DNA from 3 places in the Pinirhizobacter sp. genome. Region 3 is predicted to be linked to each of the others. Evidence: riboswitches for the same ligand, from Rfam matches in the RefSeq annotation. Region 3 holds a riboswitch; each other region holds the start of a gene.
The links. A riboswitch is a leader RNA that binds a small molecule or an ion and turns the genes downstream of it on or off. The one in region 3 is predicted to bind cobalamin.
Positions count from the first base shown of each region.

Region 1: another riboswitch for cobalamin. It lies ahead of VGM61_RS06005 (TonB-dependent receptor domain-containing protein); the one in region 3 lies ahead of VGM61_RS09240 (ribonucleoside-diphosphate reductase subunit alpha).
Region 2: another riboswitch for cobalamin. It lies ahead of metE (5-methyltetrahydropteroyltriglutamate--homocysteine S-methyltransferase); the one in region 3 lies ahead of VGM61_RS09240 (ribonucleoside-diphosphate reductase subunit alpha).

Region 1 is NZ_DASYDG010000017.1:7,865-10,049, forward strand. Features, by position in the region: gene nagA (N-acetylglucosamine-6-phosphate deacetylase) at 1-1,041, shown strand, start outside; cobalamin riboswitch at 1,066-1,277, shown strand; gene VGM61_RS06005 (TonB-dependent receptor domain-containing protein) at 1,402-2,185, shown strand, end outside.
Region 2 is NZ_DASYDG010000004.1:9,645-11,829, forward strand. Features, by position in the region: gene metE (5-methyltetrahydropteroyltriglutamate--homocysteine S-methyltransferase) at 1-1,324, opposite strand, end outside; cobalamin riboswitch at 1,540-1,773, opposite strand; gene VGM61_RS01145 (DksA/TraR family C4-type zinc finger protein) at 1,899-2,162, shown strand; gene VGM61_RS01150 (hypothetical protein) at 2,166-2,185, opposite strand, start outside.
Region 3 is NZ_DASYDG010000026.1:107,992-110,176, forward strand. Features, by position in the region: gene VGM61_RS09235 (alpha/beta hydrolase) at 1-706, shown strand, start outside; cobalamin riboswitch at 734-944, shown strand; gene VGM61_RS09240 (ribonucleoside-diphosphate reductase subunit alpha) at 1,101-2,185, shown strand, end outside.

The sequences.
Region 1 (2,185 bases), on a different contig from region 3:
GATCCACGCGTGCGCGCCGCCGAGCGCCACGACCTCGAAGGCCGCTTGCTGTTGCCCGGTTTCATCGATTGCCAGGTCAATGGCGGCGGCGGCGTGCTGTTCAACGATGCGCCCACGGTGGAAACCATCCGCACCATCGGCGCCGCGCACCGCCGCTACGGCACCACCGGCTTCCTGCCTACCCTGATCAGCGACGATGTCGATGTGATGCGCCGGGCCATCGAAGCGGTGAACGCGGCCATCGAAGAGGGCGTGCCCGGTGTGCTTGGCATCCACCTGGAAGGCCCGTTCCTGGCACCTGAGCGCAAGGGCGTGCACAACCCGGCGAAGTTCCGCACGGTGGATATGGACGACATCGCGATGCTGGCCGGCAAGCACAACGGCGTGACCCTGCTGACCCTGGCCCCGGAACGCGCCAGCATCGATACCCTGCGCCAGCTCACCGAGGCTGGCGTCATCGTGGCCGCCGGCCATACGGCATCCGATTACGAAACCATGCGCGATGCCCTGCATAACGGCGTGCGCGGCTTTACCCATCTCTTCAATGCCATGACGCCGTTCACCAGCCGCGAACCCGGCGTGGTCGGCGCCGCGCTTGAAGATCCGCACAGCTGGTGCGGCCTGATCGTCGACGGCCACCATGTGCACCCGGCGGCCCTGCGCGTGGCGATTGCGGCCAAGCCGCGGCAGAAGATGTTCCTGGTGACCGACGCCATGCCGCCGGTAGGGGCGGCCGATCCGTCCTTTATCCTCAATGGCGAGAAGATCACCGCCCGCGATGGCGTGTGCCAGACGGCCAGCGGCGTTCTGGCCGGATCCGCCCTGGACATGGCCACGGCGGTGCGCAACACCGTGGAAATGGTGGGCGTGCCGCTGGCCGAGGCCGCGCGCATGGCTTCCACCTTCCCTGCCGCCTTCCTGGGCCTGGAAAAGAACCTCGGCAAGGTCACCGCAGGCTACCGCGCGGATCTCGTTGCCCTGAACGAGGACTACACCGTGTATGAGACCTGGATCGGCGGCGCCTGCCAGCGCTGCGACTAATCGGGCCTTGTTTGGGGAACCTGCTACCATCCGCCCCGTCCAGGTGTCCTTAGGGTGTTCACCCAAGGGATGAAACGGGAAGCCGGTGAGAATCCGGCGCTGCCCCCGCAACGGTAAGCGACGCAAGGAACGGCAAGACGCCACTGCACGATGAGTGCGGGAAGGTGCCGTTCCCCTCGGGATCGATGGTCCCGACGTTCGCCAGCCCGGAGACCGGCCCGGATATCCGCGCAAGCGGATTGAAGCTGCTGGTGGCTCGCGGAGGGCGAAGCCGGACCTGGCCCGCGCCCGTGCGCGACCTCGTTCCATTCCTTCCTTCGTGCCGCCGGTCCGTTCGAACCCCGGGACCCGCATAACCTCATGAAGAAGACCTTGCTTGCCGCGGCGTTGTTTGCCGCCACCACCGCTGCCCACGCCGCAGACGACCCGCAAACGCAAAACCTGCAAACGGTGGTGGTGACCGCCACCCGCACCGCCACCCCGATCGACGACACCCTGGCACCGGTAACGGTGATCACCCGCCAGGACATCGACCGCCTGCAGCCGCAATCGGTGCAGGATCTGCTCACCGGCCTGCCCGGCGTGAACTTCGCCAATGCCGGCGGACTGGGCCAACAGACCTCGATGTTCGTGCGCGGCACCAACTCCTCCCACACCCTGGTGCTGATCGACGGCGTCCGCGTGGGCACCGTGGCAGCAGGGCTGCCGGCCTTCGAGCAGATCCCGGTGGAGCAGATCGACCACATCGAGTTCGTCCGCGGCCCGCGTTCGAGCCTGTACGGCGCCGACGCCATCGGCGGCGTGCTGCAGATCTTCACCCGCCATGGCCAGGCCGGTGAAGCGCCCACGCCCTCGCTGGCGCTTACCGCCGGCAGCCATAACCTGGTCGACGGCCAGGCGGGCATCTCCGGGGGCACTGATCACGGCTGGTACAACGCCAGCCTCGGTGGCCAGTACACGCGCGGCATCAACGCCTGCAAAGTCGGCGCAGCCGATGCCGGCGCCGGCTGCTTCGCCGACCAGCCCGACAAGGACGGCTACCGCACCTATAACGCGGCGCTTTCCGGTGGATACCGCTGGGACAACGATGTGGTGCTGTCCGGCAGCTTCCTGCGCAGCAAGGGCGACATCGAGTACGACGGCG
Region 2 (2,185 bases), on a different contig from region 3:
TCTGGGGGAAGGAGCCGATGGTGGTGGTCGGGAACAGCGGCAAGCCAAGCCGTTTGGCCTGTGCCTGCTGGCGCTCCGGGTAGGCGGACTGACGACGCGTGGCTGATGGACCGATCGCGGCCAGTCGGGCGGTGACGTCCGGACGATGCACCTTGTCCGAGTGACGGCGGCGATCCTGGCGCCCGCGTGCATCGAGCAGCGCGGATTGTGCCTGGACCTTTCCGTCCAGGGCATCGCCCACCACACGCAGTTCTTCAATCTTCTGGCGCGCAAAGGCGAGCCACTCGTGGATGTCTTCCGGCAGCGCGTTTTCCAGCGAAGCGTCGATCGGCACGTGCAGCAGCGAACACGAGGGCGCCAGTTGGAGGGCTGCCGAGCCGATCGCATCGCGCGCGTGCCGGGCAAGGACAAGGGCGCGGTCGAGATCGGCGCGCCATACGTTGCGTCCGTCCACCACGCCGAGCGACAACACCAGGTCCCGCGGCCATGCCAGCAACACGGTATCCAGCTGGCCGGGCGCGCGCACCAGGTCGATATGCAGGCCATCGATGGCCAGTTCCCGCACCAGAGGGAGGTTGTCGCCAACATCACCGAAGTAGGTCGCCAGCATCAGGTTTGGCCGGTCCACCTTGGCCAGGGCCGCATAAGCACGTCGATACGCCGCATGGTCGTCGGCATCCAGATCGAGCACCAGGCAGGGCTCGTCGATCTGTACCCATTCGGCGCCGGCGGCCTTCAGCCTGCCCAGTAGTTCCGCATAGGCCGGCAAGAGGCGATCGAGCAGATCCAGGCGGTCACTGCCATCGACTGTCTTGGCCAGCAGGAGAAAGCTCACCGGCCCCAGCAGTACGGGGCGGGCCTGCAGGCCCAGCGCCCTGGCTTCAAGGAATTCAGCGATGGGCTTGTCGCCGCGCAGGCGGAACTGCTGGTCGCCGGTCAGCTCCGGCACCAGGTAGTGATAGTTGGTATCGAACCACTTGGTCATCTCCAGCGCGTGCAAGTCGAAGCCATCTTTCTGCGTGCCGCGGGCCAGGGCGAAGTAGCCGGCTAACGGATCGGCATCGGCGAGGGCGCGATAGCGCTCGGGAATGGCATCGAACAGGAAGGCGGTATCGAGCACATGGTCGTAAAGCGAAAAGTCGTTGCACGGCACGATGTCGGCGCCGGCGTCGCGCTGCAGGGTCCAGTGGCGATGCCGCAGTTCCCGTGCGGTGTCCTGCAGGGCTTCGGCTTCGGCGCCGCCGGCCCAATAGACTTCCAGCGCTCGCTTGAGCTCTCGCCTGGCGCCCATGCGCGGGAATCCAAGGTTGGCAATGTTGGTCATGTGTAGCGTTTCCTCTCATGCGTGATGAAGAGGAACGAAGGAACCGCGCGCAAGGCGACCCTGGAAAAGGACGCACCCGCCACGCCAGCGACCTTCGCCCCCGCGGGCGAGCCGGATCAACACGAGGGATCGCACGGAGGAACGCGCCACGGCGCCGAAGGGCCGCAACGCATGGCTCCGGTCGCCTCCCCGCGGAAGCTCCAGGTCAAAACAGGGATCACTCCCTGGTCGCGGCAGGTCTTCGGGCTCGTGGACGAAAGGCGCATCGCGCCTTGCCTACTGTTCGCCGCTTCCCGGCCCTTGTTGGGCCAGTGCTTGTGGCGAAGTTCGTTTCCACACACCGCTGCGGGGCAGCGCCGGAATGGGCCGTGAGGCCGCACCGGACTTCCCTTTTAATTACATCTCTTTATCTTGATGAAGAGATGCAAACCACGACGAGGCGTAAGTTACGCCTGCACGGATGAAAGGTCAAACTGGCAGGGGCGTACTATCCGTGGATAGCCGCAACGGATTGATTCGTATCGGTTCACCCCGATATCAGGACCGTTGGTGCAAAGAATAAAGCGGAGGCGACATGGCAACCGGCTGGGCAGGTGATGGCGCGGTGCAGGACCAGATCGACGCGACGGTGAACGACGCGGTAGAGCGTGCGCGCCGCCAGCTCAAAGGTGGCCCTGGCCTTGAGCGATGCGAGGAATGTGACGCGCCGATTCCCGCGGCACGGCGAAAGGCCGTTCCCGGCGTTCGCCTGTGCGTGGCCTGTCAGCAGGCAGCCGATGACGAACCGGGTGCCCGCCTGTTCAACCGGCGTGGCAGCAAGGATAGCCAGCTGCGTTGATGGTCAGGCGGTGGCGGCGCCTT
Region 3 (2,185 bases):
CAATGCACCGGTCGTGGTGTTCTTCTACGGCGGAAGCTGGACCGGCGGCAAGCGGCAGTGGTATCGCTTCGTCGGTACGGCGCTGGCCTCGCGCGGCATCGTCGCGGTGATTCCCGATTACCGGAAATATCCCCGGGTGAAGATGGACGGCTTCATGGCTGACGCAGCCCGCGCCGTTGCATGGACGCATGCCCATGCCGGGGAATTCGGCGGCGACGCCTCGCGCTTGTTCATCATGGGCCACTCCGCTGGCGGACACATCGCCGGATTGCTTGCCACCGATGGCCACTGGTTACAGGCGCAGGGCATGACCACGCGGGAGCTGGCCGGCTTCATCGGCCTGGCCGGGGTGTACGACTTCGTGCCCATCGCGTCAAACGAGAAGGACATGCTGGGCATGTTCGGCCATTTGCCATCTGAGCAGCATCGCGCCCAGCCGATCGATTTCGTGGACGGAGATGAACCGCCGATGCTGCTCCTGCATGGCCTGGCCGATAAGGAAGTGGACGTACACAACTCCAACTCGCTGGCCGATGTCATGAAGGCCCATGGGGAGCCGGTATTGCTGAAATTATATCCGGGGATAAGTCACTCGGGCCTCGTACTGGCGTTGTCTACCCCTCTGCAGGCGAAGAAGCCGGTACTCGGCGACGTGGTTTCCTTTATCCATCAAGCACCTCCGGCGCGCGGCGCAAAAACACCATAACTTGTGTTGACCCTACCATCGGTCACCTATATCTTGTGATCCGTTGGTGCCCTGTCCAGTTTCTCGGCCATGGCTTAATAGGGAATCCGGTGTGAATCCGGGACTGCCCCGCAGCGGTAAGTGGAAACGAACCCGTCACAAGCACTGGTCCGCGATCGGATCGGGAAGCGACGGCTAGGAAAACCCCTTGAAGGGGCCCGCCACGAGTCCGAAGACCTGCCAGCAACCAGCGCCAGAGCGGCGATGGTTAGTGGTGACGGCTTCCGCGGGGAAGCGCGTTGCGAGGCGGGCGCCGTTGCCTGCACTTGCGCGTCCCTTCCGCGTGTTGCTTCTCGCCACGTTGCGGTCCCTGCGCGCGGGAGCAGGCCATCGAACGTCTTGCCAGGGCCTTGCCATGCAGCCACTTGATCTTTCCACGCGCGAAAGCGCGGCCGACCCCATCGTCGCCGCCAACGCCACCTCCACCACCGACCGACCGCTCGCGGCTCCATACCGAAGCCCGGCGCCGTCCGGGGCCACGCCGCCTGATTTCAACCTGACGCCTCCCCACAGCCCTGGCCAGATGCGCGTGACCAAGCGCAATGGCGGCACCGAAAGCGTGGACGTGAACAAGATCGTGCGCGCGGTCACCCGCAGCGCCGAAGGCCTGTTCGGCGTGGATCCGATGCGCGTGGCGCTGAAGACCATTGGCGGCCTGTATGACGGCGCCACCACGCAGGAGCTCGACCAGCTTTCCATCCGTACGTCCGCCGCGCTCACCGCCGAAGAGCCCGAGTACGGCCAGCTCGCTGCGCGCCTGTTGTCGGCCTTCATCGACAAGGAGGTGTCGGGCCAGGAAATCCAGAGCTTTTCGCAGTCGATCGGGCGCGGCGCGGAACTGGGGATATTGAACGAGCGGCTGCGCAGTTTCGTGGCCACCAATGCGCGCAAGCTCAACGACGCCATCGATGCCCCGGCATCGCGCCGTTTTGAATACTTCGGCCTGCGCACCGTGTACGACAGGTATCTGCTGCGCCATCCGCAGAAGCGCCTGGTGATCGAAACTCCGCAGTACTTCTTCATGCGCATCGCCTGCGCGCTTGGCGGCAATGACATCACAGAGACGCTGGAACTCTATCGCATGCTCTCGGCGCTGGAATACCTGGCAAGTTCGCCCACGCTTTTCAACGCCGGCACCTCGCACGAACAGCTTTCCTCATGCTTCCTGCTCGATTCGCCGCAGGATGCGCTCGAATCGATCTACCAGAAGTACGGCGATGTAGCCCAGCTGTCGAAGTTTGCCGGCGGCATCGGCCTTTCGTATTCGCGCATCCGTTCGCGCGGCTCGCTGATCCGCGGCACCAATGGCCATTCCAATGGACTGGTGCCCTGGCTGAAAACGCTCGATGCTTCGGTGGCCGCGGTAAACCAGGGCGGCAAGCGCAAGGGCGCGGCCTGCGTTTATCTTGAACCCTGGCACGCGGACATCGAGGAATTCCT